3 regions of the Acidisarcina polymorpha genome follow, and region 3 is predicted to be linked to each of the others. Evidence: predicted binding sites of a transcription regulator. Region 3 holds the regulator's gene; each other region holds the start of a gene.

Region 1 (10,032 bases), 3.1 Mb from region 3:
ATGAGACAACGGGGTAGAACCCCGCGCAGTTCACAAGCACGTCAACATGACCATGCGTTTGGCCGATGTGCTTCGCAAATTCGGCGACAGCATAATCGTCAGTTATATCGACGCAAGACGTCGAAAGCTGATTGCCAGCGTTCCGGCTCGTGGCTAACTCTTCCAGCGAGGACCTTGCGCGGTCCGGACTGATCACTCGATCCCCATTGGCGAGAAAGCGATCCACAATCTTGCGGCCAATGCCTCCGCCCGCTCCTGTGATTACGACAACTCTTCCGTCTTTCATTGCTATGCCTCATCCAAAATAATCATTCGCATCCTCCGTCGGAGGATGATGCGCAGCCTAACGAGTATTGGTCTCACGGAAAATCTGTTGCAAAAACTCGCCTATATTGGCCAGGGCATCCTTGGCACTCTGGAGCGCAAGGTTGGAAGCAAAGACGTGCGTCATTCCCTCTCAGATGTGCAGTTCCGCGACTCCGCCCGCAACATCAATCCGGCTCGCGAAGCGTCGGGAATCGTCCAGCAGGATCTCGTCTTCACCAACGTGGAACAGAACAGGCGGTAGACCGCTCATATTCGCGTACAGCGGAGAGGCTCTGGGATCGCGGTGATCCTGATCTCCCAGATAGTGTTGAGCGGCCCCATCAAGTGCTTCCCGCGTAAGCAAGGGGTCCGCTGCTGCGCGACCCTCCATGCTGTCGCCTGTGAGCGCAAGATCGGTCCACGGCGAGATCACCACCGCGGCCAAGGCCTTCGGTATGCCTTCCTCCTGCGCCCCCTCTGTCGTGAGCAGAAGAAGCGCGAGAGCCAGTCCACCGCCAGCGGAGTCTCCTGCTATAACCAGCCGGGGAAATCCCAGGGCCGCGAGGCCAAGATAGACGGCCTTAGCGTCTTCGACCGCCGCGGGAAACTGATGCTCAGGAGCGAGACGGTAGTCAACTACGAAAATTGCCGTTTCCGCGCCTGCTGCAATCTGCGAGACAAAATTGCGATACGCCTTCGCAGAACCGAGGGCGTATGCGCCTCCATGGAAGTAAACAATCGCCGACCCGGGAAGTGATCGTTGCGGTTTACACCACCATCCCGCTACCCCACCAATTTCCGCCGTTTCATACGTCACACCCGCCGCCTCGGGTGTCTTCTCCATCAGGCTATCAAAGTCGGGACGGGCTTTTGGAGTGAATTGTAGTTTGGGCTGAACCGCCAGCATCGTGCGCATAAGAACCATTGCGGCACGATCGAGGAGGTGTTCCTTATGGTAAGTCGTCATTCCTTACTCCAATATCAGCGTGTCTATCCAGTGCTCCTGCGGACCCGAAGTCAGGCTTTCCACGACTCTGCCGTTTCGGTCGCAAACTCTTCGTAGGTCCGCGGCGTGTGACCAAGTAGCTTGGTGAGACGGGCGACTTCCGTTTCGGTCGAGGCGAAGCCGCGTTCGAAATATCCCTCGAGCATCATGCGGAGATCGAAGGCGCTCCAAGCGGGCATCCGTGAACGCATACCCTGCTCCCACTGGTCGAAATCATGACCCGTGTATCTGATTTCCTCACCGAGCAGCTTGCTCCATAAAGCCGCATTCCCAGGACCGCTGATCAGCGTGGGCGACACGATATCGTAAGTCTGCCCATCATGGCCATCTTCAGTCAGTGAGATTGCCGCTGCTTCCGCGATGTCTCTCATGTCGGCCGCCGCGATCCCGGCCGTTCCGAGGGGCATGGGATATACACCCGCTTTAGTTAGCGGGTCCTTCAGCCCAAGATCGTTCTGGATGTAGTACCCGGGACGAAGGATGGTGAATGGTAATCCGAACTCGCGCACTGCACCTTCAACCGCGAGCTTGGATGCGAAGTGGGGTACGTCGCGGAACTGTTTAACTTTGAAGACAGAAAGATAGGTCACATGCCTCAATCCGAGACGCTTCGCGATGCCGTACGCGATCAACGCCTGCGTCAATTCATCCGCAACAACCGCATTCAACAAGAAAAGCTTATCGACCCCTTGCATCGCTTGTTCGACAGACACTGGGTCAAGCAGGTCACCTGTGACAATCTCTACGCCGGCCTGCACCTTCTCTTCCGGCCGCTTGCGAGCGAGCACGCGAACGTCCGCCCCTCGCTTCAATAACTCCGACACAACCTTGCCGCCCACATTTCCGGTTCCGCCTGTTACCAGAATCTTCATACCAGCCTCCAATCCATACTTCGGGCGGTTCTGCGGTTTCCGCCATGTTGTTAAAGATGCTTGCCCGGGAGATGTTGCACGCCACGGCCGCGCAAAACGGAATTGCGCGCTTGCAAAACGCGGAACAGCGCTAGTTGCCCTTGGAAGCGCGATTTAAGTGAAACGGGGGCATCGTAGAATTAAAGGATGGACGCAGTCGACCTTAACGACATCCGTATTTTCACGGTGGTGGGTCAGGAAGGCACCCTAAGCTCCGCAGCCGTGAAACTGAAGGTGCCGACTTCGACGGTCAGCCGCGCTTTAACACGCCTGGAGAAGAACCTGGGCGCACTACTAATACGGCGAAGTTCGCGAGGCCACGTTCTGACAGATTCCGGCAGGGACTATTTGCAGGTCTGCCGGCGCGCGCTACGCACCCTGGATGAAGGCGGCGAGATGCTGGCAGCTCAACGAGAACGGCCGAGTGGACTCATCAAGGTAGCATGTCCCGTGACGATGACCCATCTGATCCTCGCGCCATTACTCAAAGAGTTGCAGGAACGATACCCGCAATTGCGATTACAAATTGAGTCTTACACTCCGGCAGCCGATCAGGAATTCCGTGAAGATATCGACGTCGTTTTTAAAGTAAGAACACCGCGGGATTCGATACGGCGGATGCGCACTTATCCCGGCACAAAGCGTGGACTTTTTGCGAGCGCCCAGTACATCAAAACGTTTGGGATGCCTTCTCGACCTGAGGACTTGCTGACACACACATGCATCGGTTCGGGACCATGGCAGCTGAGTCGCGGCGACAGGACTGTGACTCCAAACATTCAATCTTCCGTAATTCTGAATGATCCAGCAGTGCTGCTAGATCTCATATTGAAGCATTCCGGTATCGCACTGTTGCCGCTTTACATGGCTAGATGGCCGGAGATGGGCAACAAACTCGTCCCTGTTCTGCCACGCTGGACTGCCCAGCCGGTCACCCTTTGTGCGCTCTTCTCAGGCCAATCACGCCTTACCCCAAAGGTTCATGTTTTGCTCGACTTCCTGGGAGAGTATATCGGCACTCCTCGCGATCCACGGCTACGTGGAGCTGACGCCAAAGGACTATTCATGAATCCCCGCGAGTAGGATCGAAACCCTTGACGCACGAAGACCAGTCGCGATACCGACTTGTCCTAGAGCATGTTTCATAAACACCTCCTCTTGACCTCCAGAGCCTTCTTCTATCTCGCCTGCCTCTGGATCACACTCCGGAGGTGTTTATGAAAACATGCTCTAAGTAAATTTCATTGCGTCTCCGCCGAAGACAGCACGTCTCGCGCAAACGGATTGAACACCGTCCGTATAACACCGATGATGAGTTACAACAGCGCTTCGTCGATGTCCGCTTCGGTACGTTTCTTCGCTTTAGTATGGCTACTTTTCAGCACCTGGAGTGAGGTGATGCCACTTCTTCACCCAGCCTTTTCAATCCCACGGCTCTGGATACGGATCAGTGGGCTGCAGCGGCGAAATCCGGAAACATGACCTGGGGCTGCCTGACCACGCGCCATCACGATGGTTTCTGCATATGGCCTACAAAGACACGAGCCGCAAGCGTTGGCCAAACCGGGCATACGACCGACATCGTCCTCGACAGCGACCATGATCAGCGTTAGCCCAGACAGGGTGAGTCGCCACATTTCAGTTCGGCGTTGACCGACTGTAAGAGGCCGAATGCGCCAGTGGGAAGCAGGGCGTGCCCGAAGTCTTCGGTCACGCAGCACCAGAGTGAGCATGAGGATTGATCCTGCCGGGGCACCGACAAGAAACGTGACACGGAGCCAGGTAATCTGATGAAAGCTTTCCAGAGCGGCGCCAAGACCAATAGACATCGCCAGTGAACCTATTCCACTGGCAAGTCACAATCCATTCATTGCGACAACGACCGGGCAGATGCTTTGCAATATCCCGAAGAGCAAGCTGGAGCCGACGATTACTGCTTTCCCCTTCGGGGTCGCCACCTCCTTGCCCTTCGATTCGACGTCTTGAGTTGCAGCTGTGGTACGCGAAGCCATAGTTCAACCTTCTCATCAACCGGTTGAATGGCCCGAGTTCCGCGCGCGAACGGGTACGGCTCCGTCGGAAGATTGGTGCCGGTGTAAAGGGCTCGCTGTCGGCGGCGATGACCAATGATGAGCTCATTTTCGGGTCAAATTCACCGCCCAGTGACTTCAAGTCCTAAAATGTGTGTATGTGCTTTTCTGCGCGAGTAAAGCAAAGATTCGATGAACTCTCTCGTCACCACGGAGCGGAGGTGGACTGGGAGTCGTTTGAGGACGTATTCAAGCGTCGCGCCGAGGGCGAGGACCTCAAAGTCGCCCGCGACCTGCAGCGCAATTACCAGAATCCCTCCACCGATGTGCAGAAAAAAACGGCGGGCTATATCGCTCAATATCTAAAGACCAAGAAATCGGAATGGGAAAATGAGGTCTTCGTCCAGAGACGCCGTCTAGCGACCGCCCAGGAATCGCTTATCAAGAGGGAAACCAAGAAGGCCAAAGAAGACGTCCGCATTGCCACGAACAAGAGCCAAATGTTTCTGGACCGGCTCGCTGACCTTCGAAGGACGGAGCCGAATAACGAAGATGCGCGCATCTTTCCGATGATGTACGCGCCGGTTCTTATTTCAGAAAACGGAAAGACAATCATTCGTCCGATGCGCTACACGTGCCGCCTCGCCGGCAAGCCAGCGGAATATGACAGACGTTACCCGGGGACCTACAACGCCCGCCGTGACAGCCTCGATGATTACTGGAGCAAGGTGTACGGTCGGAACCACGCTGTCATGGTCAGTAGCGGCTTTTATGAGAACGTACCGCTCCACCTGTACGAGCACCGTGAACTCTCGGCAGACGAGAAGGAAAGGAACCTTGTGCTTGAATTCGATCCGTATCCGTCGCAAGACATGCTTGTTGCATGTGTGTGGGACAGATGGAGCAGACCAGGTTCTCCCGATTTGTACTCTTTCGCGGCAATCACCGATGAACCGACGCCGGAAGTCGCGGCTACCGGACATCAGCGCACTGTGATCACTCTTCAAGAACGCTTTTTGTCCGAATGGCTTTCCCCGACGCACCTTAGTAGAGAGCGATTGGACCAGATTCTATCGGACAAGGAAACTCCCTTTTACGTGCATCAGGTCGCTGCCTAAGAGATGAGGTCGATGTCGAAGCGGAGCGCGGGCCTCCTCATGTATCGAATTCGTGATGGGCACTTGAATGTCTTCCTCGTTCATCCCGGCGGACCATACTGGTCAAAGAAGAGCGAAGGTTCCTGGACCATCCCGAAAGGCGAGTACGATTCCTCTGAGGAGCCGCTCGAGGCAGCCATCCGTGAATTCCGCGAGGAAACCGGATTCGAAGTAGCCGGCCCGTTCTTAGAGCTTGGCTCAGTGAGGCAGAAGAGCGGCAAGGTTATCGTAGCGTGGGCCTTCGAGGGCGACTGCGACCCTGCGGGACTCGTTAGCAACACCTGTGAGATCGAATGGCCGCCGCATTCAGGAAAACGCATCGAGATTCCTGAGATTGATCGTGGAGAATGGTTCCGCTTAGATCGTGCCCGGGAGTCGATCCGCGCTGAACAAATACCATTATTGGAAACAGTGAAGTCACTTGTCCCGAACCTCACTAAATGAGCGGACAGGACGGTTACTCCAGGTGCAGCACGATCGGAGTATGGTCTGAAGGTTTCTCTAAAGCTCGAGGTCCTTTATCGATTTCACAACCTTCGAGCCGCTTCAGCAGGTCTGGGGTGACAAGGAAGTGGTCAATCCGAATACCGCGATTATGTTCGAACGCTTGACGGAAGTAGTCCCAAAAAGTGAACTGGCCTCCTTCGCCCGGATGCAAGGATCGGAACGTGTCAATGTAGCCAAGCTCAAGCATCGCTCGGTAACGGGCGCGCGGTTCTGGTTGAAAGAGGGCGTCGTGAATCCAGGATGACGGTTTATGGCAATCGATGTCCTCTGGAATGACGTTGAAGTCGCCGCCAATGACTGTCGGAACATCGCTTTTCAACCAGTGCTTCATCTGCTGCGTAAGACGATCCATGCAGGACAGCTTGTAGTCGAACTTTGCTGTTCCGATCGGGTTTCCGTTCGGCAGATAGATGTTTACGATCCGTACGCCCTCGATGAGCACTTCGAGGAAGCGAGCATGACTGTCCGATTCATCTCCAAGCAATGTGGTGCTCAAAGTCTCGATAGGGCTGCGCGAGAGGATCGCGACACCGTTGTAAGTCTTCTGTGTGACGGACGCCGAATAGTATCCCTGCTCCTTGAACAGGGCAGAGGGAAACTCCGTGCCTTTCAGTTCCTGTAGCAGGAGTACGTCGGGCTTCTTCGCCTCCAGCCACGCTTTGACGTGTTCCGCACGTGCGCGAATCGAATTTACGTTCCAGCTAGCTATTTCGATGACGCCCTCCCGGATCTCTTCTTGGCAATCATGGGACGCTTGCGTTTTGTGAGCGATTTGGCGGACTTCTTGGCATGGGAGGAGGTCGACGCACGCCATACGTTGAGCTCTCCTCTTGCAGCGTCGAGATCCAGTTGGAAATCGTGAAAGGGAATCTTATCGAGGAGATCTCCGACCTCGTCGCGTAACTCCGGAGATAACTGACCTGTTCGCTTCAGCTCATGGGAGAGTTCGCACAGGGCGTCCTCGTGTTGCGCGATACAGCGCACCGTTTGAAGCAGTGCGTCGAGCCTGTGGTAAGCGGTAGATGGTGGCGCGGAGACGGGCTTTGTGCGACGGTGGGAGTTTGTGGTCGTTTTTGTGGGCATAGAGTCATCCGTTGGATGCCAGAAAGGCTGATTGGTCATTCGGCGCAGCATCTTCGAAAAGCGGCGGCACCGGTTCGGCGTCTATCTGAAAATTGCTCAGGCCTACGCCGACTAAGCGAAACAGTTGGTCCGGGGCGCAACCTACTCGCTCGCGCAATGAGAGGGCGATCTTCGTGAACTCCTCAAGGGAAACCGGCGCCACAGGCGGAGTGATGCTGCGAGTAAGAGAAGTAAACTCTTTCGTCTTCAGCTTTAACCCGATGGTTTTCGCTGCTCGCGCATTGTGGTGCGAGGCATTCCAAACCTTCTCAACGAGACGACGAATGTGGGTTTCGCATTGATCGAGAAGAAGATCATCCGGGAATGTATCCTCCGCGGAGACTTGTTTGCGAACACGATCTGATACCACCGGATTATGATCGATTCCGCGTGCCAATTCGTAAAGCCGTTGACCATATCGGCCAAAGTGCTCTTCGAGAGTGGGCATCATCATCGCAAAGATATCGCCGACGGTCTTTATCCCAACTTGCGCCATGCGAGCCTCCGTCACTTTTCCTACCCCAGGAACACGACCCACCGGCAAAGGCAGAAGCAATGCTTGGACTTCATGTGGCTGAATGACAAATTGTCCATTCGGTTTCCTCCAATCCGAGGCGATCTTTGCCAAGAACTTGTTCGGGGCGATGCCTGCCGAAGCTGTGAGATTGAGCTCCTCTCGAATCTGTTGCCGTATCGCCTTTGCCACGAGAGTCGCGGTCGGCAAACCCAATTTGTTCTTAGTTACGTCGAGATACGCTTCGTCAAGGGAGAGGGGTTCGATCGAGTCAGTGTGCCTGCCAAAGATCTCGTGCACAGCTTCTGACACGGCCTTATAACGCGTAAAGTCCGGAGGCACAAATACGGCTTCCGGACAAAGGCGCGCCGCTGTTACCGCAGGCATCGCAGAGCGTATTCCATACTTTCTCGCCTCATAGGACGCGGCGCAGACGACGGATCTCTTGCCTTTCCAGGCGACCACGACTGGTTTGTCGCGTAACGATGGCTCGTCACGCTGTTCGACAGACGCATAGAAGGCATCCATATCGACATGCACGATCTTGCGCGATCCAAGTTCGGCGTGCGTCACGGTTACCACGGGGTGAGTGGTCTCAGGCATTGCAGGACTCCCAAGAGCCGTAATGCTGAGAGAAAGCGTCCCATTCAGGAATTCCCGCGAAAGCGGAGTTGTGCAGGTCGATCAAATCACCAGGCTTCAGGAAGCTGAACTCAGCGAGTCGAGCGCTAGCAAGGGCACGAAGGAGAGTTGTGCCTACCGGGCAAGGAAGTCCTTCGTCTACTTCGAACAGGGCTCCCAGCCTCCGGTCCAAGCCGTCTTGAGAAATCCTCTTCGTCATAAACTCGTCGCCGTCCACTCGATAACCATTGTTTCATGTTCGCCTTGTATTCGCCTAGCCCGCCGTCAGTTCTTTAACTGTCTTCCCGCCCGCTCGGGCAGGCTTGCGTCACATCCCTTCGCCGGACCCAAGGCGGGCACTCTGCTGTTTAGGGGGCAGATGGAGCGCGAAAATAGGCAAACTTCTTGCGGAGCGCTTGAGCCACGACTTGCTATTGGTCCACCGTGCTCTGAAGGCAGGAGAAACGAAATTTCCACTTCCATCTTTGCGATGATGAATTAAATCACACGTTCTACCAAGAATCGGTACCGATCAGAGCCCTGAAGGTTTGTGCGAGGTGTGCGACCTAGTGATGCAATGGATCCCACCGGTTCTCGACTCACTCCAAATCCGCTTTATAGATGGCGAACGTACACCTTGCGGACGAATCGCTCGAGCGCGGCGTAAGCGAGAACAACTATAGCCCTATCTGCCCTTCACACCCCTCAGGAATTCGCTGAGGGACATTTCGAAGGCGGCCGCAAGAGCCGCAAGATGGCGAAGCCCAACTTCGCGCGCGCCCCGTTCAAGATCGGAGATGTGGACCTCGTGAATCCCAGACTGCTCGGCAAGGTCGATTTGTCGCCAGCTTCGCTTCTTGCGGAGCTGCCGAATTCGGTCGCCAACCTGGATGCAAACATCGGGGTCCATTCATCCAGCATTGACTTAGTGGAAGCACTATATTTAGTGGATGCACTCTCCCGGTCAAAACGGGCTGCGGGCCACGCCGCCGGGGCGTCGCTGGAAGACAGAATAGTCCGCTGGCGGTAAACGATCCTGTCAGGCCAGCGAAACAAAGCTCCAAGTCCGAAAATCCTTGGGAATGACGAAACAAAAAGCAGTCGCCAACTGAGGTCCACGCTCTGCTAAAAATGGAGAAGCGATGATTCATTGTAAAGAACTCAGCGATAAGGTCGTTCGACTACTGACCATCTATGAAGACGGCACATATGGTCCGGAAGTGCATATTGAATTCACCGACGGCACTACTTTCTCCGCCTGTCTGAAAACCAACGTCTCCATTGAGGCAAGATACATTCATGACCAAGCGGCGAGCCAACTGTTCTCCGAGATTACACGGCTACGATCCCGCGTTGATCTGAAGCGATGGGATTTGGACAACACAAGGCACTTCATCCTCGCCGATTCCGGTCGAAGAAGCTTGTGATCGAAGCTGCGGTGGAGCGGTTGGCTAAATTAGTCGCCGTGGAAACCGCATCTCCGGCTAGTTACAGATGAACTCTTCTGTACGAGACACTACGCTGAGGTGAGACCATCCCTTGATATATCACGCGTGGCGCCCTCAAGCTGGCGGATGAAACACCTAACCAAGGCACTCAAGGTCTTAGAGTCATTGTCCGAACGGGAGACTAAATAGGTCTTTAGTGATAGAGAGCCCTCCGCAAGAGGACGGACGGTGACGCCGTCTCGAGCAATGCGAAGCGCCCCAGCTTTGACGACGAAGGCAATACATCCTCCTTCTGCCACAGATGGGAAAGCCTCCTCAGGCCCTCTGACATGTTGGATTCGTGAGGCTGCAACTCCCTTTGCCTGAGAAACTGCGAGAACGTTGTCATAGAGGGTGGGATGTAGGCGTCG
Region 2 (10,032 bases), 1.1 Mb from region 3:
GTCGAGGACCCCGGGTTTGCCCCAGGTCGTGATCAGGCCTTTGGCGAGAACCTCGACCTGCTGCTCGGTGAGCATGCCGCCGCCGACCTGGCCGAAGGCGGGCATGAGGCCGCCGGGAACTCCGTGGTTGAGAACATTTTCTATATTGCTCTCCCCCGCTACGGCAAGATATACAGGGTTCGCGATGGTAATCGCCGGTCCCCGATGCTGGTTGTTTCCGTGACAGGCGATACAGTTTTCCTGGTAAAGCGTGGCGAAGTCGAGGACCCGATCGGGCCGGGGGACTTCGGGTTCAGGGCCGGGTTTGCCCGGTGCGTCGTGGCAGCCGATCGCGGCGAGGGAGGCAGTCGAGAGAAGCCCGAGGAGAAAGAGTCTGAAAGCCCTCATTTGTTCTTGTCCCCTAGTGATTCGTCGACTCGCGGCGCATCGGTATGCAAGCCGGCACGAACGGCGAACGGGAGCGCCCGGAACTGGGGAGTGCGCACCCTGACCTGGAGATTGACGACGAAGCCGGCCACCAGTCCGAAGGCGAACTGCGAGACGATGAACCACAGCCAGTTGATGCGGGCATCGAGGATGGGGCTGAGAATGCCAAGAGACGTGTAGAGCAGACCGGTCCAAAATAGCGGGGCGATAAAACCGGCGGTCAAGATCGGTCTTCTCGGGAACATGGGAAGGATCGCGCCGTATAGCAGGCCTACCAGGACCGAGGAAAATGCGTGGATAGCGAAGCCAGCGAGCAGACCATATAGGTGGAATTGGGCGAGGAAGGCATCGCTTTCACTGGCCCAGCTTACAAAGCCGCCGGCGGCGAGCAGATTGATCGGATACCAGACGCTGTGATATTTGAGCAGCCCGAAGATCGCAGCGGGCACGGTCATGGCGATGCCGCCGGCAATGCCTCCCTTGACGCCGACAAAGAGGCTGTAGCTTTCCAGCGGCAGCACCTGTCGGCGGCCAGTGGTGGCGGCGGAGGGCTCGATCTCCGGCTGCGGCCGGACATGAACGATCCATTCGGTGGATATGGGAACGATCTGGGTGCTGACCGCGACCGGTTCGTGGCGTTCGTGGGGGAAGATCTGGACAAACCAGCCTACGATGGCGGGAAGGACCAGACAGACTCCCAATACGGTGATTGCCCAGTGAGTCACCAACCCGGCCAAGGACAGACTCACGCCCAAGGCAAGGATCAGCGGCCAGATGGTTGGAGCCGGAAGCTGGACAAAGCCTTCCGATTCCGCATGACCGGTTCCGTCGTTATGCGCCATGGCCGCCCTTTCTGACATTTTCTTGATTCATCTTCCCAGCACGTAAACGACGGTAAAGACGACCACCCAAACGGCGTCGACGAAGTGCCAATAGAGGGACAACACTTCGAGCTTTTCGGCATGATGCTCGTTCATTGCTTTGCGCAGCCCGGCGATCAGGGCGACGGTAAGCATGATCAGACCGACGACGACGTGAGTGGCGTGCAGACCGACGAGCGAATAGAAGGTGGTGCCGAAGAGGTTGGTGCGGATGGTCAATCCGTAGTGATAAATGAGTTCGTACCATTCCTTCGCCGTATAGAAGAGGAAGACGAGGGCGAGGAAGATGGTGGCGCCGAGCCATGCGGTGCAGGCACTCACCCGATCTTTGCGGAGCGAAGATACGGCGGCGTGTGCAGTGATGCTGCTGGAAAGCAGGCAGATGGTCGCGACGATGGGAAGTTCCAGCACCTGCTTCGGCGTCGGCCCACTCAGACTCTTGCCGATGTAATAGACATAGGCGACGACGAAGATGATGAAGATGGCCGACTCGGCAAGGATCAGGCATGCCATGCCGACGATGCCGCGGCTGGGCAGCGTCCATGGAGCTTCGCTTACCTCGCGAGTGACGGGGATTGTGCTCATAGAGGCATAACTGCGTCTCTGTCGGCGTTGATGATCAGGCTAGTATTCATAATGGCTATCCACATCTTCGGGATGTTTGAGGTCCCATAGCGGGCGGCGGCTGCTGATCGATGGCGGCACGGCGAAGTTGTAGTCGGGCGGCGGGGACGTGGTCGCCCATTCGAGGGTCCACGCGTCCCATGGATCGGGTCCTGCGACACGGCCGCGGTAGAACGCCCATACCATGTTGACGACGAAGATGACGGTGGCGATCGCCTGGATAAAGCCGCCGGCGCTGACGAGCATGTTCCAGCTGTCCCAGCCTCGTCCTGCCTCGTAGGTATAGATACGGCGAGGCATGCCTAGAATGCCTGGCACATGCATGAGGTCGAAGGTGAGATGGAAGCCGATGACGAAGAGCCAGAAATGCCACTTGCCAAGCCGCTCACTGAGCATGCGTCCGGTCATCTTCGGATACCAGTAGTAGAACGCGGCGAAGAGCGCAAAGAGAATGGCTCCGACGAGCACATAGTGGAAGTGAGCGACGACGAAGTAGGTGTTATTCAACTGCCAATCCATGGGCGCGGAAGAGAGGACGATGCCGGTAAGTCCGGCCCCGAGGAACTGGAAGAGAAAGCCGGTGGCAAAGAGCATGGGGGTTTTGAATTGAATCTTGCCGCCCCACATGGTTGCCAGCCAATTGAAGATCTTGATGCCGGTGGGCACCGAGATGACCATGGTGGCCGCGGTGAAGAAGATGTTCCCTCCCGCACCCAAGCCGTCGATGAACATGTGGTGGGCCCACACGCTGAGGCTGATGAAACCAATCGAGACCGTCGCGGCGACCATGGCGGGATAGCCGAAGATGGCCTTGCGGGAGAAGACGGGAATGATCTCATTCATGAAGCCGAAGGCGGGCATGACGAGGATGTATACCTCGGGATGGCCGAAGATCCAGAAGAAGTGGAACCATAGGATTGCCGAACCGCCGGCCTGGGTATCAAAGAAGTGGGCGCCGAGATAGCGATCGATGGTGATCATGATCTGGGCGGCGGTGAGCGGGCTGACGGCGACGAAGACCAGGAAGCTGGTGACCAGATAAATCCACGGCAGCAATGGCAGGCGAGTCATGGTCATGCCCTTGCACCGCATGGAAAGAATAGTGGCGACGATGTTGATCGCCGTACCGGTAGTACCGATACCGGACAAGAGGATGGAGAAGGTCCAGTAATCGGTGCTATGTCCGGGAGAAAAGACCTTTTCGGTCAGCGGCGCGTAGGCCCACCAGCTGACATCCGGGGCCGAACCAGCGCCGTAGAGTCCACTCCCCCCGACATAGCTGTAATACAGGAGGATTCCACCAAAAGCCGAAATCCAGAAAGAGAAGGCATTCAGCCGGGGAAAGGCCATGTCCCGCGCGCCGATCATCAGCGGGATCAAGTAATTGCCGAAGCCGAAGAGAATCGGCATGCCCACGAAGAAGACCATCGTGGTGCCATGCATGGTGAATAAGCGATTGAATACCTGCGGGGAAAGGAAATGGTTATTGGGCACGGCCAGCTGGATGCGGATCAGCATCGCCATGAATCCGGCGATGACCAAAAAGACAAGCGCATACACGATATACATGATGCCGATCTTTTTGTGATCGACCGTAGTGAGCCAGTCGTGGGCGACCTGGAGCAGAAGCTTCTTTGGTTTGGTCTGGCTGGTCAGATCGACTGCGGTGGTCGTTGCCATAGCTCTCTCCTTTCTGCTGATCCTGTATTAACGCAGCGTGGTTAAGTACTCGGTGACGGCGTTGAGGTCCTTCTCGTTGAGGTGCATGGGCGGCATGAGAGCTCCGGGCTTTAAGGAATCAGGGTTGTCGATCCATTGATGGAGATTCTGCCGATTGTTGGCGAAGGCCCCGGAGCCGAGGGTATCGCGGCTACCCATGTGGGTGAGATCGGGACCGAACTTCCCCTGGGCGCTGGTTCCCTTCACGGTATGGCAATTGGCGCAGGCATTGTGTTCAAAGACCGACTTGCCCTCCAGCTGCTGGGGGCTGAGAGTTGACGGGTCAGCGGCCGGAGCCTGTTGATGCTGGATCCAGGCGGAAAAATCGGCGGGTGAGTCCGCGTAGACACGCAACAACATCTTGGCGTGCTGGGTGCCGCAATATTGCGCGCATTGGCCGAGGTAGAGACCGGCTGCCTGAGGATCGATCCAAATGGTGTTGACCCGATTGGGGATCACGTCGATGCGGCCAGCGAGCCGCGGCACGGAGAAATTATGGGTCACATCGGCCGAGGAGGTGTTGAGGTAAGTGGGGGTGGGATGGGCGGGATCACTGACCGGGACATGAAGTTCATTCGCAGTGACGACGCCGAGTGATGGATAACGATATTCCCACCAGAACTGGTGGCCAATGACGGCGACATCGAGAGCGCCGGCTGGCTTAGGAATACGCTCGGTGCCGAGAATGACGCGCGCCGTGGTGAGAAAGAGCATGAAGACGAGAAGGATCGGGATGACCGTCCACGACAGCTCAATCTGGTTGCTTCCGTAGATCTGGGTTGGCTCGATATTGTCGTCAGTCGCGCGCCCACGATAGCGCAGCACGATAAAGGTCAGAAGGCCGCCGACGACCACGAAGATGCCTAACACCAGGCCGCCTACAAACCAGGTGAGATTAAAGATGGAGCGGGCAGGCGTTCCGGCCGGGTCCAACATGTTTGTCGGAGACAGCGATGCGAGCGGCGGCAGGAAGCGCCAGGCCGCCAAGGTCAAGGATGAAATGGTGCGAAGGGTCATCCAATGAGCCGCGAAATCCGGCATCGCCCACAACCCCGTCACCATAAATGCCTAGACCTCCACCGAAAAGTATGAGCGCTCTCAGGCGCATATGAATCGGAGTTCCATTGCCATGAAGCTAACACAACCAGATTACCCCGATTTGTGACTGAGGACACAGAACTCTACGGCGATCTTTGTTCTATTCCACAGATACGGCTGTTCCGTAATAGGAGCGCGAAATCATGGATTCTTGCGCATGCAGAGTCGATGACTATCGATGAGCAATTCTGCTGCAGTCAGGGAGCAATAGTCAGGGAGCAATCCGGCTACAGTCAGGACAAGGAGGGTGGCAAAGCTATAACAGCGTCGTCAGAGCCGGTGACCATCGCCCGCCCGGCATCTACCCGCGATCCGACGCGGGGCGCTAACGGTTGGTGGCGGAGACGCTGTCTTCGTGGCCCTTCATGTAGTTGCCGTAGCCAACGACCACGGTAGAGAGGACGAGGAAGAAGAGGCCGCCGGCGACCAGGCCGCGGGTGCGGGGGCTGGTGCCGCGCCATTCTTTGAGGAAGATGCCGATGATGGTTGCGAAGATCATGATGCTGGCCATGTGGAGGGTCCAGCTGGAGAAGTCATACTTTCCCATCTTCGTCTGGCCCATGCTGTAGAAGAAGAACTGGAAATACCAGGTGACCCCGGCGAGCGCGGCGAAGGCGTAGTTGAGCGACATGATCCGGGATGCGAGGCGAGGCCGCGGATGGTCGTCCGGATGCGCAAGCTCATCGATTAGCGGCGTGGAGAGCTTCGCCTTGAGAAGATTCTGGCCGCTCTCGCGGGCGGGCGTTCCCAGGTACTGGCCGGCAGAGCGGTTGCGAATGAGAAGGATTGCGCACCAGATGAAGTTGGTCGAGAAGCCACCGAGCATAACCACGATAAGGACGGGCAGGTTTTGCCAGATGTCGGAGCCGCCGTTGGCCAACAGCTGGGCTTTGGCGATCTCGCCGATGGGCTTGCCTGCAGCGAGACCATAGGCGAAACACGCGCTCATGATTCCCGAGAGCACAGCGACGGCAAGCCCTTTGCCGTATTGAAATTCCTGGACCGTCTCTTGCTTCTGGCTCTCGGTCAGCTCATTTTCCTTGGAGCGTCCGGCGAAGCCGCTGAAGAGGATGCCGAGGACGCAGACTGCCAGCCCGAGGAGGATGACGTGACCGGAGTTCTCGCGCAGGATGGCGCTCATGGTCCCGCTGAAAACAGGCGGCATGATGGTGCCGAAGACAGTGCAGAGTCCCAGCACGATAGGATAGCCGAGAGCGAAGCCGAGATAACGGATCGAGAGGCCGCAGGTGAGGCCGCCGATACCCCAGAGGCATCCCCAGAAGTAGGCGAAGAAGAGGCTGGATGAAGGAGCGGCGTGCAGCACCGAGTAGACGTGAGGAACCAGAAGCGAGGCGATGATGATCGGAGCGAGGATCCAGCTAAAGGTACCCTGCACCAGCCAGTAGGTCTCCCAAGACCAGCGTTTGATTCCGCGGAAGGGCAGGTAGCAGCTGGCGGAGGCGAGTCCACCGAGCCAGTGGTAGAAGACGCCCATCAACGGATTGAATTGCAAGGAGCTCCTCCCGGAGGTGCATTGAAGCGACACCATCATAACCAACTGAATGGATACTGGGAAGGAAATGAAATGCCTATTGAATTGCACCGTGGGTTTTCTTGAGGAGAAGCGAGAGGCGATAGTGCTCTGGTTTATATTGCGTTACCGGAGAGGAAGAATCTGCTATGATCTGCAGTCAAGTTTCAATAGAGATTTTGTTCTCACTTTTTCACTATCGATCTGGGCTTGGTCGTGGAGAGCATAATGGCGGACGGGCAGACAAAGGCAGAGCGGATTGCGCGGGCGTTAGACCACTTTTCGATTGAAATTCCCTCCTGGGGATTTGCCAACACCGGAACCCGATTCGGCAAGTTTCTGCAGCCGTCGGCGGCGACCTCGATCGAGGAGAAGTTTGCCGACGCCTCACAGGTGAATGCACTCACCGGGGTCAACCCGACGCTGGCTTTGCATGTGGAATGGGATTTGCCGAATGGCACCGACGATGTTCCGGCGATCCAGCAGTTGGAGCGAAAGTATGGCATTCGCGCCGGGTCGATCAACCCGAATCTGTTTCAGGACCAGGCCTACAAATACGGATCGATCTGCAATCCCGATCCGGAGGTGCGCGAAAAGGCGACAAGCCATATGCTCGATTGCGTTGAGATCGCGAAGCGTCTGGATGCGCGCGATATCTCCCCCTGGGTCTCGGATGGTTCGAATTACCCCGGAACGCAAAGCATTCGCAAGCGGATTGTGTGGATGGAGGAGTCGTTCAGCCGCATTCATGCGGCACTCGGTCCGGCGCAACGCCTGCTGATCGAGTACAAGCCTTTCGAGCCGGCGTTCTATCATACCGACATCGCTGACTGGGGCATGGCGCTTGAGTTGGCGCGCTCGGCGGGCCCGCAGGCGCTGGTGCTGGTCGATACGGGACATCATTACCAGTCGCAGAACATCGAACAGATCGTGGCCTGGCTGCTGCACTTAAAGATGCTCGGCGGCTTCCATTTCAATGACCGGCGCTATGCGGATGACGATCTGACTTTGGGGTCGATTGATCCCTATCAAGTCTTTCGCATCTTTCATCAGATTCTGAGCGACCCCGACCTCAACTCGCTCGAGATTGCTTTCATGATCGACCAGAGTCATAACCTTAAAGGCAAGATGGAGGCCATGGTGCAGACTGTGGCCACGGCAGAAGAGCTCTACGCAAAAGCCGCTCTGGTCGATCTGGAAGAGCTAGAGGTGCTGCAGCAGGGGTGCAAGCTGGTCGAGGCGGAGGAGTGCTTCCGGTCGGCATTCTGGGAGGATGTGCGGCCGATGGTGCGCGATTGGAGGCGGTCGCGGGGGCTTCCCGAAGACCCCCTGCTGGCACTCGCGGAGAGCGGGTATGTGGAGCAGATCACGGCTGAACGGGCGGCGAGAAACATGAAGGCGATTACTTCATACGCGTGATGCTTTCTCTGACTCAGCCCTTTGGACGTGTACTTTGGCTGCGCTCCGTTCACGATGACAACTCTACCGGGCTGTAGTTAGCTTGGGAGAACAAGGTTGCCGACGGCTTCCGGTACGAACACTCGAAGGAACAATAAGGCAGTTGCTGTACCCTGTCTTCATGACAGAACCGATTCGTGCTGCGGTCATTGGCTTCGGCCTTGGTGGACGCGTCTTCCATACGGCATTTATCCATGCGGTCGACGGGCTTCAACTGGCAGCGATTGTGCAGCGCAGGGGCGACGAAGCGGCGCAGGCTTATCCGGACGCGACTATCTACCGTTCGGTCGACGAAATGCTTGCCGACGAGAGCATCCAGCTGGTCGCGGTGACGACCTCGAACCACACCCATTTTGAGCTCGGGCGGCAGGCCCTGCTGGCCGGCAAACACGTGGTGATCGATAAGCCGTTCGCGCTGACTTCGGCCGAAGCGGCGGAGTTGATCCATATCGCACGAGAGCGAAAGCTGGTGCTTTCCGCCTTTCAGAATCGACGCTGGGATGGGGATTTCCGCACGCTTCGCGAGCTAGTCAGCCGCGGTGTGCTGGGGCGCCTGGTTGTCTTCGAATCGCACTATGACCGGTTTCGGCAAGAGCCTCGGCTTAACATGTGGAAGGAAGATGGGGTGACGCCGGGTGGCGGGATGCTCTATGACCTGGGCAGTCACATTATCGACCAGGCGCTGGCGCTCTTCGACGTGCCGGAGACGATTACCGCGGACATTCGGATCGACCGTGATGCAGGCCTGACTGACGATGCATTCGACCTCCGGCTGAGCTATCCGGAGGGGAATGGGAGGAGGCTCACGGTGCTGCTGCGATCGACGATGACGGCGGCGATTCCCGGAGCGCGATTCACGCTGCATGGGACGCAGGGGAGCTTTGTGAAGTTCGGGATCGATCCGCAGGAGGACGCGATCAAGGCGGGGGTGACGATCGGCTCGCCGGGTTGGGGTGAAGAGCCTGAGTCGTTGTGGGGGACCCTCAAGCTGGCGGATGGAAGCGAGAGCCGGATCCGGACCGAAGCTGGGGATTATCGCGGCTACTATGAGAACATTCGCGACGCTATTTTAGGGGAAGCGGCGGTTGCGGTCCCGGGCATAGACGCCTGGCGGACAACGCGCATCATCGAACTGGCGCGGCAGAGCAGCGCGGAGGGACGGACGCTGCCTGTCGAGTTAGGGCCTCTGCCGTAGGCCTTGCCTGGCATTCAGCATAAGTTTGAGTTGACATTCAGGTTGTTTCGGCGCATTGTCGCAGCCGAGATGCATTCGCGTTCCTGAGCGGGTCGATGCATCTTTGCGCCAGTGACAATTCACTAGAGCAGCGGCACGCGAGAACGATGCTGTCCTGCTTCCTTTCCCCCCAAAGGAGCAATCATGAAGGCCCTTCTGCCTGTTACCTTATCTTTGTCTGTCCTTAGTTCCCTCTTCTCATACTCCCAAACAACATCACAAAATCACCAAGTTAATCGGGCATCTGGAGCAGCCGCCGCGGGTGTTACGGCGAACTACGGCAAGCTTCCGCTGACCTTCGAAGAGAACCAAGGGCAGACGGATCCGCGGGTGCGGTTCGCGTCGCGCGGCCAGAACTATTCGCTCTTCCTCACCGACTCGGAGGCCGTGCTTGCCTTGACCAAGCGGGATTCGACTCGTATGAGTTCTGCTAAGACATTTCCCGCGGCGGTGAAGACCGATGTAATTCGGATGGAACTGGCCGGTGCTTCGCATGAGTTGAAGGTAGATGGCGCGGAGGCGCTGCCGGGTAAGGTGAATTACTTTGTCGGCAACGATCCCGCAAAGTGGCATCGCAATGTCCCGACCTTCGCAAAGGTGAAGTATAGCGGTGTTTATGCCGGAGTGGACCTGGTCTACTACGGCAACCAGCGGCAGCTGGAATATGACTTTGTGGTTGCACCGGGCGCCGATCCGAAGATTGTCCGGCTGCATTTCGGGGGCGCGAGCAAATTGACGCTGGGCAGCGGTGGGGATCTCAATATCGCGGCGAAAAACGGCACGGTGGTTTTTCACAAGCCGGTTGTCTATCAGGTGAAGGATGGAGAACGAGAGAGGGTCGATGGCCGATTCCAAATGCTGGCCAAAAACACGGTTGGATTTCAGCTCGGTGCTTTCGATCCTAGCCGGGAGGTAGTGATTGATCCGACGGTGGTTTATTCGACTTATCTGGGCGGCAGCGGGATTGGCTATGACGATGGCGGTGACGGATCTTCTTCCGGGGATGGGATAGGGGGCGTGGTGGTGGATGCCGAGGGCTGCGCCTATGTAACGGGAGCGGC
Region 3 (10,032 bases):
TGCCGTCGCGCATAATGGCTACCGCCGGCGAGGTAGGCGGATGGCCGACGAAATACGAGCGGGCGCGCTCGGTTGCTTCCCGGTCTTGCCCGGCAAATACAGTAATTGCCTGGTCGGGGACGGTGGTGTTCTGCAGCGCCAGGCGGACGCCGGGACGCATCTTTCCGGCCGCGCAACCGCAGATTGAGTTCACCACTAAGAGGGTCGTACCGGGAGCGGACAAGGCGGCGTCCACTTCCGCCGCGGTCCTGGTCTCCTTGATTCCAACCCGAGTCAGCTCTTCGCGCATCGGTATTACCATCATTTCGGGATACATTGTTGTTTCCTCCGGATCTTTCGGCAACTGCCTTATACCTCATTGTAAGGCCTGCGTGATTTCGATGGCACTCATTGTCGGCCGGGTTGCGCTGAAGAGAGTTCCCCGGCTGATACCCTCGATCTGATGGAATTCCTGCAGAACGTCCCGTTGGCGCCTTTTACCACCCTACAGATCGGCGGCCAGGCGGCCTGGTTTGCTGAAGCGGCAAGCGAAGTCGAGGTAATGGAGGCGGTAGAATTTGCCCGCCTTCGCGCCCTCCGGCTCTTTGTGCTGGGTGGGGGCAGCAACCTGCTGGTTTCTGATGAAGGCTTTCCCGGGCTGGTCTTGAGGATCGCTCTCAAAGGGATAAAAGAGTCCTTTGAAGACGACAAGCTCATCGTGCGGGCCGGCGCCGGGGAGGATTGGGACGGATTCGTCGATCAAACCATTGCGCTGGATTGCGCGGGAATCGAGTGTCTGGCGGGCATACCAGGAACCATTGGCGGAACGCCGGTGCAGAATGTGGGGGCTTACGGGCAAGAGGTCTCGCAGACCATTCGCATGGTGCGCGCCTTGGATCTGGACACGCTGGGGCTGGTTGAATTTACCAACGCTGAGTGTGGTTTCGGCTATCGTCAAAGCATCTTCAACACGTCGGCCAGAGGCAAATACATCGTGACTCAGGTCGAATATGAAGTGACGCCAGGCGCTCCGCCGACCTTGACTTATGCAGACCTAAAACGGCGATTTCCCGATGCAGGCGAGCCCCCGTCCGTCGCCAAGGTTGCCTCGACGGTAAGGGCGATTCGACGGGAGAAAGGCATGTTGCTGGTGGAGGGAGATCCCGACACCGCAAGTGCCGGAAGCTTCTTCAAGAATCCGATCATCGAGCAATCTGAGCTTGAACGCATCCGTGCGGCGGTCCCCGCCAACACCGCCATACCCAGCTATCCGGCTGGGGACGGCAAAGTGAAGCTGGCGGCAGCGTGGCTGCTGGAGCAGACTGGCTTCACCAAAGGATACGGAAGCGGACGCGTTGGCATCTCAAGCCGCCATACCCTGGCATTGATCAACCGGGGTGGGGCGACCGCTGCTGAAGTGCTGGGTTTCAGCAATGAGATTGTTGCCAAAGTTGAAGCCAGGTTCGGGGTTCGGCTAGAGCGGGAGCCGGTCTTTCTCGAGTAAGATCCCCTCGTGCATGAACCCCCGACTATTCCTCGCGCAACGTCTTTGCGGGATCGATGGTCGCAATTCGGAGTGTTGGCACTGTAGTTGCGATCACGGCTACCGCCGCCAACATCAGGACCACGGTGAGAATGGTGCGCAGGTCGTAAACTCCTACCCCATAGAGCACCCCGCGCATAGCCCTTAATGCACCCGCGCTCAAGAGCAGGCCCAGAAAGATGCCCAGTCCCGCCGCCCGTGCTCCTGGACCGCCTACGTGGGCCATCGCCCGTTGAATGCTGGAGCCTAGAGCGATCCGGATGCCGATTTCACGGGTTTTCTGGGCGACTATATTGGCTGCTAACGCGAAGATCCCGATCGCACTCAAGAGCAGCCCGAGCGCGGCCATGGCGCTAAGCAGGCTCACCTCGACGCGCTGCGTCGCCAAGGTTTTGGCCAACAGGTCGTTCATGCTGTAGAAGCCGGAGAACGGCAGATTTGGATCTACGCTCGCCACGGCCCGCTGCATCTGTGCTGTCAGCCCTTCGATCGGCCTCGATGTACGGACGATCCAGCTGGGCTGAAACCAGACGTGGACCAATGCCAACACTTTAGCGTCCATCTGGGTCGCTGGAATGTACATGCCTTCCTCGCCGGAAAGTGGCGCCGTCGGGTCCAAACCAGGCGCGATGGCAACGTCCGCAACTACCCCTACAATCCTGGTGTTCTTGTCGACGTAGCGGCCGACTGCTTCTGCACCGTTGAAGAATTTCCGTGCAAATGTCTGATTCACGATCGCCACTGGTTGGGAGTCAGGTCCATCAGCATCGGTAAAAGAGCGACCGTGGATTATCGGGATTTGGAGAGCTGCAAAATAATCCGGTGTTACGTAGGCTTCACCCGTCATCACTTGTTGTCCAGCCTCTTTGCCGTCGCTAAGGATCACGCTGCTGTTTAACGATCGCTCATACGGCACGCTCAACCCGACAGCGGCAACTTGAACGCCTGGAATTCGGCGCATAGCGGCGGTGCTTTCGTTGAGCAGTTTTTGAAATGCGGCTGGGTTGTGAAAGCGGATGTCATCCAGCGAGGCTTTAGCAGTCATCACGCCATCGGGAGTAAAACCTGGAGGCAGGGTCTCGAGATGAACGAGGGTCCTGATGAGCAATCCCGATGCGGCCAGGAGCACTACAGTGAGGGCCATCTCTCCAGCTACGAGTGCCTGCCGCAGACCTAACCGGTCGCCGCCAGTTGCCGTCCGCGTAGCAAGGGCCGAACGCAAGTCAAGTTTACGGGTTGCGAAGCCGGGAAGAGCGCCGAAGAAAGCGCTGGTTAGCAGGGAAAGCAAGAGGGTGAACGACAGTACTCTGCCGTCCAGAGGAACGCTGGCCACCGGAAGAAAGTGTTCCGGCAGGAGTAGGAGCAGCCCGCGGAGTGCAACAAAACCCACGGCGACGCCAGCAAATGCGCCGGCCACGGCCAAGAGAAGACTCTCGACCCAGAGCTGCTTTTGAATCTGCCACCGGGACGCTCCCAGGGCCAGCCGGGTCGCTATCTCCGGTGTACGCCTCAGGAGCCGCACTAAATTTAGCCCGGCAAGGTTGGCGCAGGCGATGAGCAGGATGAATCCCGCCGCCAGCATAAGCGCCAAGGCTTGCGGCCGGAGCGTAGCCGCCTGCCCCTTCTGGAGTGGCACGGAATAGTAAGTCACCTTGGCGCCAGGATTCTCGCTCAACTCATAACGTTCGGTCCGGAGAGACCAGGCGCGATTGAGTTCTGCGTCGGCCTCCTGCCAGGTAGCGCCGTCGCGAAGGCGAGTGATTGCCTCGAAGTTTGTCCCGCCGCCTTCGCCGGTTCGGGCGGGCTGAAGCGCGGTGTAGAGGTCGGCGTTCAAGGGTGTCGTTGCCCCCTCGGGCAGGACGCCTATCACCGTGTACGGCTCCCCCTTTAGCGAAATCGCTTGACCCAAAACCCGGGGCTTCGCGCCGAACGTATTTCGCCACAGGCCATAACTCAGAATGGCGGAGCGGGGACCGTGGGGCCGATCTTCGTCCTCTGAGAAGTTCCGTCCGATAGCGGGTCGCAGGCCCAGCACGTCGAAGTAGTGCGCGGAGACGCGTCCAGCGTGGAGATACTGGACCGGGGAGCCAGCCTGAAGGTTGACGCCCGAGGCGCGTATCCCGGAAACGGCAGAGATCAAGGCAGGGACATTATCCCGCAGCAGTTCCCATTGTTCGCCATTCACGTGATGCCGTTCATCCGAGGGACGAGAACCGGTGACGCGGGTGTAGATCGTGCCCATTCTTTCCGGATGCGCATAGGGGAGACTCTTCAGCATGAGCGCGTTCACGAGCGAGAAGATAGCGGTGTTCGCGCCTATGGATAGCGCCAGGGTCACAATCACCGTCACCGTAAATCCGGGATTGCGCCCAAACTGACGCACCGCAAATCTGATGTTCTGCACAGTAGCCTGCATCCGCGTTCCTCCTGATAAGTCGCTCAGGTTTTATCCGGCGCTCTTTGTGGCTTACGTTGACGCTTGAAGAAAGTTCCGTCTCACGCTGAAGAATGGCTCTCCTCGTTCGTTTGGGGACGGCCGCATGGGACTCAAGTCGAGCCGCTGCGGGGGCGAATTGACGTTAGATAAGCCTCCTGCTGCTAGGCTAGAGAAGATCATGATCGATACTGTCCATCAACTGCGCTGTACCGGCTGCTCGCAGAGAGTCACGCAGCGGGAAGCCAGAAGTAATTTTCGCTGCGCCGACTGCGGCGAGCTGTTTGAAGTGGAATATCCGGCTTGGAGTTCGACGTCGGTAGCGGTCCATGCTCCGGCTCTGGTTCATGCGAACGGCAGCCATTATGAGCTGCCGAACGGCCTGGGCGCTCCATCTCTGCCGACTCAGCCTCGAACCTGGATGCCGAATGCCAGCGCCTTGCGATGGCTCTGGAAGGAACGTCGCCATTCCGCGCTCCCCATCGACCAGAGTGGAGTCTGGCGGTTCCGCGAACTGCTGCCCATCCTGGAAAATCCAAACGACGCGGTCACCTTGCGTGAGGGAAATACACCCTTGCTGGGGATGCCGCGCTGTGCTCAAGCTGCCGGCATGGAGCGCTTGCTGGCCAAGCACCAAGGCATGAACCCCACCGGCTCGTTCAAAGACACGGGGATGACGGCGGCGCTTTCGGTCGCTCGGGAGCGGGGATTCGAGTGGGTCGCCTGCGCCTCGACCGGAAATACCTCGGCCGCCATGGCCGCATACGCCGCTCGCGCCGGCCTACGCTGTCTGGTCCTCATCCCCGAGGGCAAGATTGCTTGGGGAAAGCTCTCACAAGCCATGGATTATGGCGCGCTCACGTGCCAGTTGCGGACCGACTTCGACGGCTGCGTACGCGTACTTGCTGAAGTGGTTGAGCACTATCCGATCTACCTGCTGAACTCGGTCAATCCTTACCGGCTTGAGGGGCAGAAGACCCCTGCCCTTGAGATGGCGGAGGAGATGGAATGGAACGTTCCCGATCACGTCATCGTGCCGGGAGGCAATCTGGCCAACTGTTCAGCATTGGGCAAGGGCTTCCAGGAGATGAAACATCTCGGCCTGACTCGTACCGTTCCCAGCATCTCTGTTGTTCAGGCGGCAGGAGCGAACCCGCTCTACACGAGTATGCAGACATCCGCGGGAAGAGAACTGACCCCGGTCCATGCGGATACACGGGCCTCCGCCATCCGGATCGGCAGCCCCGCATCGTGGCGCAAGGCGGTTCGTATCTTGGAGCAAACCGGAGGCTTTTGCGAGCAAGTTTCTGAAGCAGAGATTGCCATCGCCAAAGCGGAGATTGGCCGGGAAGGAGTGGGTTGCGAACCCGCTTCCGCGGTCACTCTCGCAGGGCTTAAAAAGCTGGTCAAAGATGGACGTGTGAAACCATCCGAGAACGTCGTGCTGCTGCTCACTGGCCACACTCTGAAAGACTCTGAATACACCATTGAGTTTCACCGGGGCAATCTGCTGAGTGAGGGGGAAGCGCGTGGCTATGAGTCCAAGATCGCGCCGCTGCGTTCGGAGATGCCAGTGCTCGACGCCTCCGCTGATGCCGTGTTGCGGGTGTTAGCGGCTGGTGTGAGCTGATGAGCTCGATGACCAGAGCCGGCGCCAACATCTCGCAATCGGCCAAGAGCTCCCTCGCTGAGGAAGACCGGCTGCAACTAAGGCTCCCTGCAACCTCGGCCAATCTCGGACCGGGTTTTGACACCCTTGCGTTGGCCCTGACCCTGTCCCTGCAAATCGATGCCTCCCGATCGCCCCAATTTAGCCTCAAAGCGACTGGCCGAAATGCTGATATCTGTTCGTCATTGCAGCGCAATTTAATGCTTGATGTGTATGAACAAACGTTGCAGGCAAACGAGGCAGAGGTGGTCCCGCTCGCGATCGAGATTCACAATGAAATTCCGATTGGAATGGGTTGTGGATCATCGGCTGCGGCGCGTCTAGCCGGGGTCGCTTTGGCAAACCATTTCGGCAAGCTCGGTTGGACCCGCGAAGAAATCCTCGCTGAAGGTTGCAGGCAGGAAGGACATCCAGACAACGCGGCGGCGTGCTGGCTTGGCGGCCTCACCGTCTCGAGTATGGATGCCGGTGAGGTGAGAGCAATCAAGATTCTGCCCGCCGTCCCATGGCGGATCTTGCTGGTGTTGCCGGAGCAACCGCTGGCCACGACCGCCGCTCGGGCCATCTTGCCTTCGACATACATTCAGGAAGACGTAGTCTTCAATATTCAGAAATCGAGTCTGCTGACCGCGGCCTTCGCGCTGGGACGTGGCGATATGCTGCAAACCGCTATGCAGGACCGGATGCACCAGCCGTTTCGAGGAGAGATTTGCCCCCTATTGCCGGCCTTGCTGCCCCTTAGCGGGCGGGGAGGCGTCTTGGGCGTCGCCCTGAGCGGAGCGGGCCCTTCCGTTCTAGTGGTGACTGATGTCGGGAAATCCATCGCCGATGTGCGTGCAGCGGTGGAGGAGAGGATATCCGACACTGGGATCGAGATCCTCGAGACCGATATCGAAGACCGCGCCGCCCTGGTTCATTTTGGGCAAAAAATGTCTGCCTGAGCATACGGGTGGCCAGCAGCGAGACATCTCTATGAATTGTTGTAGGGCATGTTACGGAAATGTTACCTAAGTTTTCTTTACATGAGAACGAAATAGCCATAACTTCGCTCCGTGGGCAGTTCTGGGGGAGGGCTGTCCTAAGCGCCTGTGGCTTCTCTGAAGCTCAGGCGCTTTTTTATTTGGGCTGAACATAGAAAATGGCGATGCGTCGTCGCGGGCCAATCCGGGGTGTCTGCGACTTTCGCGTCCGCTTCGCATCTACTATGTGTTGAAACAAGTATTCTGAAGTGGAACTTGGATTCGAGTGCGCGAAGGAGGAACATGGCTGGGCTTGGAATAACTGAAGTGAGTGACGGTACGTTTGATCAGGAGGTGCTGCAGTCAAAACAGCCCGTCCTGGTGGATTTCTGGGCTGCTTGGTGTGGGCCATGTAGAGCGCTGGCGCCGATCGTTGACGAGGTTGCAACCCAATACACCGGGAAGCTGAAGGTCATGAAGATGGACGTCGACAAGAATGCAGCAACTCCTGGGAGATATGGGATCCGCGGGATTCCGGCGTTGTTGATCTTCAAGGACGGCAAGGTCGCTGACCAAATCGTTGGGTACGTCCCCAAGGACATGATCGACAAAAGCATCGTGAAGGTGCTCAGTTGAGGCTGTGAGGGTGCTGAACGGGCCGGTTCGATGAAGCAGGGCTCAGTCAGACAAGGAAAGGCCTGGATTGTGATCCGGGCCTTTCCTTGTCTGCGCCTATGCAAGTCGGTTGCCGCCCCCGCTTAGGAGCACTTGCGAACAACGCCAAGAACCTTCCCCTGAACCGAGAGGTCCGCCAGGGGAACGAAAATTGGATCCATCTCGGTGTTCGCGGGCTGCAACCGTACCACCTGCCCTTCAATGTAGTAGCGCTTCAAAGTGGTCTCCGACCCCTTGACCAGCGCAACTACAATCTCGCCTTCACGAGCAACGTTGGTGCGCTCGACCAAGACATAATCGCCATCAACAATGTGCTCATCGCGCATGGAATCGCCTCGCACCCGCAAGACGAATGCCTCTCGATTGCCGACAATATCGCTGAAGGAAAATGTGTCGGCATTCTCGCTCGCCTCTACCGGGAGTCCGGCTGCAATCCCACCCATCAGCGGCAGACGATCTAGATTTCTAGAGCGGGCGCGCGGAGGAAGGACGTCAATCGAGCGACTCCGATTGTGGCTGCGTTGCAGCAGCCCCTTATTCACCAAGTTGGTGATGTGCTTGTGCACCGTCGCCAGTGACTTCAGGCCAAGTCCCCTTGCAATCTCCTCGTAGGACGGAGAATATTCGTTTTTCCGAACAAATTCGGCGAGAAAGTCGAGCACTTCTTTTTGCCGTCGAGTAACAGCCATGCCATCATTATAGAGAACAAAAGGCGAATTGCATCGATTTTTATTGATTTTGTCCTTGACTCATGTTGTTCCAGAACCGAACGGCACCTGAGATTCTCAAGTGAAGGCGTCAGCTCGCATACACATGACTTCCGCAGTCGTTGTAGCCGCGCCATGGTTGGTGCCATAGTAGTGAAGTCGGGCGGCAGCGCCATCTACTCGCGGGGATAAAATCGCTCTCCACGCTAAATAGCGGTGGAGGATCGCGGAGACGTTACTTACAGCGCGAACCAGAAGCTTTGTCTTAGGCCTTCTCAGTATTAGGTTCTTGTCTTACAGAGAGTCAGCCGCAGCAAGGTTGCTCGCCCCGATTTAGAACGAGTGGCAGCCTTTCCCATTAACGAACTCAGCCGGCATAAGAACTCATTGATTTAGTTGTGCATTCTTCACCCGCGAGCGATCTTTGGAGGCGAGGCTTAGTAGCAGACCTCAACGGGTGGCGGGTAGCGAATGCGGATATTGATAGCGGAAGACGACGCAGCGTTGGGATTGTTTCTGAAGCGCGGGCTCGAGGCTGATGGCCACCAGGTGCGTTGGACTATGGACGGCGATGCGGCGACTGCCGCCTTCATCGCCGAAACACCCGATCTTACGATTCTGGATCTGAACCTTCCTCGCCGCAATGGGGGTGAGGTGCTGGCCTCCATCCGCGCACTTGGAGACGAATCTCCTGTGCTGATTTTGACAGCCAGACAGGAGATGGAGGTCCGAATCAGCTGCTTGGATGCCGGTGCGGACGACTGCATGATCAAGCCGTTCTCGCTCGAAGAGCTGCGGGCCCGCTGCCGGGCGCTCATGCGTCGCCGCCGAGAAACCAACCTGATCCTGAGGCATTCGGGACTCGAGTTGAATAGGATCGACCACACCGTAAAACGCGATGGACAGACAATCGCGCTGACCAACAAGGAATTTGCTTTGCTTGAATTTCTCCTGTTGCATCGCGGGACCTGCATCTCCAGGAGCACTCTGCTCGATCGCCTTTGGAGCGCGGAGGCGCAGACTGGGACCAATGTCGTTGATGTTTATGTGAACTATCTGCGGCGCAAGCTCCGTGACTTCCCTCCCGACTCCATCATCCAGACGGTGCGGGGTCAAGGGTATTGCATCGCAAGCAATCCGCTTCGATCGATGATCAGCCATTGATTCCGGGTCGGCTGGGCGTCTGCCCATTGCGTCTTTTCGCGCGGGCTTGCTGAGCTTTGAGCATTCAGAGCACCACATCAGAAAGAGGTATCTCGATGGGCTCTTCTTCGACTACGCATCCTCATGTTTCCTCCACTTCCTCTTCAATTACCCGCACTGCCGTTCTGGCGAGTCCGGATCTGTCGTTTCGGAGGCGGGTCAGGGATGCGCTGGCAGGCCTGCGCTGGCAGGTGAGGGAGGCGAGCGGAGGAGCCGAGGCGCTGGCCCACCTGGAAGCTTGCACCGCAGAAGCACTGATTCTTGACTCGTGGCTTCCTGACCTCGAGATTCATGAATTTATCAAGGAATTCGAGCGTCTGCATCCCGGCGTCGACTTGATTACCTTGGATGGCGCACTTTACTCGAGTTCCGTCAGTTTGACGCGGAGTCCGCGCCGAAATGAACTGTTGCATGCTCTGCGCTCCGGTCAGGACGTTGAGGCTCCTCAAGCAAACGCCTACCATCACCCGCTTCAAGAGATCCCGGAGGATCGAGAGATGGTGTCGATTCCGGCCGCACCGGAACCTAAGGCCATGGCTTCTCCCTCCCCGACCTTGCGCCCCGAGAGCAGAGCAAGCATCAACCTTCGGTTGCCCGAATTCATTGGGGAGCACAGCAGGTTACTCGAAGTCAGCCGGCGTATTCGGCTCGTGGCTCCTCGTATGACTCCAGTGTTGATCCAGGGGCCGACGGGCACGGGCAAGGAGTTGGTGGCGAAAGCTCTGCATCGTCTCAGTAGCCGGGCGCAGCGCCCATTTGTGGTGCTGAATTGCGCGGCCATTCCTGAGTCGCTCCTCGAAGCCGAGCTATTCGGCCACACCCGTGGAGCCTTTACCGGCGCTGTCCAAGGGCGAACCGGGAGG

Evidence for each region. The regulator LexA, encoded in region 3, represses DNA repair genes until DNA is damaged. The targets are predictions, from matches to a motif close to CANTTCGCTTTTTATTCGC.
Region 1: a site for LexA is predicted at 8,430-8,448, ahead of dinB (DNA polymerase IV). Genes of this name have one in related genera too.
Region 2: a site for LexA is predicted at 6,325-6,343, ahead of ACPOL_RS26335 (sugar isomerase). Genes of this name have one in related genera too.

The regions. Positions count from the first base shown of each region.
Region 1 is NZ_CP030840.1:3,282,672-3,292,703, reverse strand. Features, by position in the region: gene ACPOL_RS14220 (SDR family NAD(P)-dependent oxidoreductase) at 1-286, opposite strand, end outside; gene ACPOL_RS14215 (alpha/beta hydrolase) at 458-1,273, opposite strand; gene ACPOL_RS14210 (SDR family oxidoreductase) at 1,324-2,184, opposite strand; gene ACPOL_RS14205 (LysR family transcriptional regulator) at 2,371-3,306, shown strand; partial or broken gene ACPOL_RS34780 (alpha-L-fucosidase) at 3,651-3,836, shown strand; gene ACPOL_RS33555 (hypothetical protein) at 4,080-4,235, opposite strand; gene ACPOL_RS14195 (SOS response-associated peptidase family protein) at 4,475-5,371, shown strand; gene ACPOL_RS14190 (NUDIX hydrolase) at 5,375-5,854, shown strand; gene xth (exodeoxyribonuclease III) at 5,868-6,731, opposite strand; gene dinB (DNA polymerase IV) at 7,005-8,156, opposite strand; gene ACPOL_RS36275 (helix-turn-helix domain-containing protein) at 8,860-9,084, opposite strand; gene ACPOL_RS14165 (hypothetical protein) at 9,317-9,601, shown strand; gene ACPOL_RS14160 (LysR family transcriptional regulator) at 9,691-10,032, opposite strand, start outside.
Region 2 is NZ_CP030840.1:6,170,137-6,180,168, forward strand. Features, by position in the region: gene ACPOL_RS26305 (c-type cytochrome) at 1-387, opposite strand, end outside; gene ACPOL_RS26310 (cytochrome c oxidase subunit 4) at 384-1,286, opposite strand; gene ACPOL_RS26315 (cytochrome c oxidase subunit 3) at 1,296-1,892, opposite strand; gene ctaD (cytochrome c oxidase subunit I) at 1,932-3,611, opposite strand; gene coxB (cytochrome c oxidase subunit II) at 3,639-4,712, opposite strand; gene rhaT (L-rhamnose/proton symporter RhaT) at 5,074-6,261, opposite strand; gene ACPOL_RS26335 (sugar isomerase) at 6,508-7,698, shown strand; gene ACPOL_RS26340 (Gfo/Idh/MocA family oxidoreductase) at 7,859-8,932, shown strand; gene ACPOL_RS26345 (DUF7948 domain-containing protein) at 9,116-10,032, shown strand, end outside.
Region 3 is NZ_CP030840.1:136,641-146,672, reverse strand. Features, by position in the region: gene ACPOL_RS00740 (BrxA/BrxB family bacilliredoxin) at 1-316, opposite strand, end outside; gene ACPOL_RS00735 (UDP-N-acetylmuramate dehydrogenase) at 368-1,483, shown strand; gene ACPOL_RS00730 (ADOP family duplicated permease) at 1,509-3,938, opposite strand; gene thrC (threonine synthase) at 4,138-5,586, shown strand; gene thrB (homoserine kinase) at 5,595-6,566, shown strand; gene trxA (thioredoxin) at 6,888-7,220, shown strand; gene lexA (transcriptional repressor LexA) at 7,343-7,948, opposite strand; gene ACPOL_RS00705 (response regulator transcription factor) at 8,438-9,130, shown strand; gene ACPOL_RS35380 (sigma-54-dependent transcriptional regulator) at 9,226-10,032, shown strand, end outside.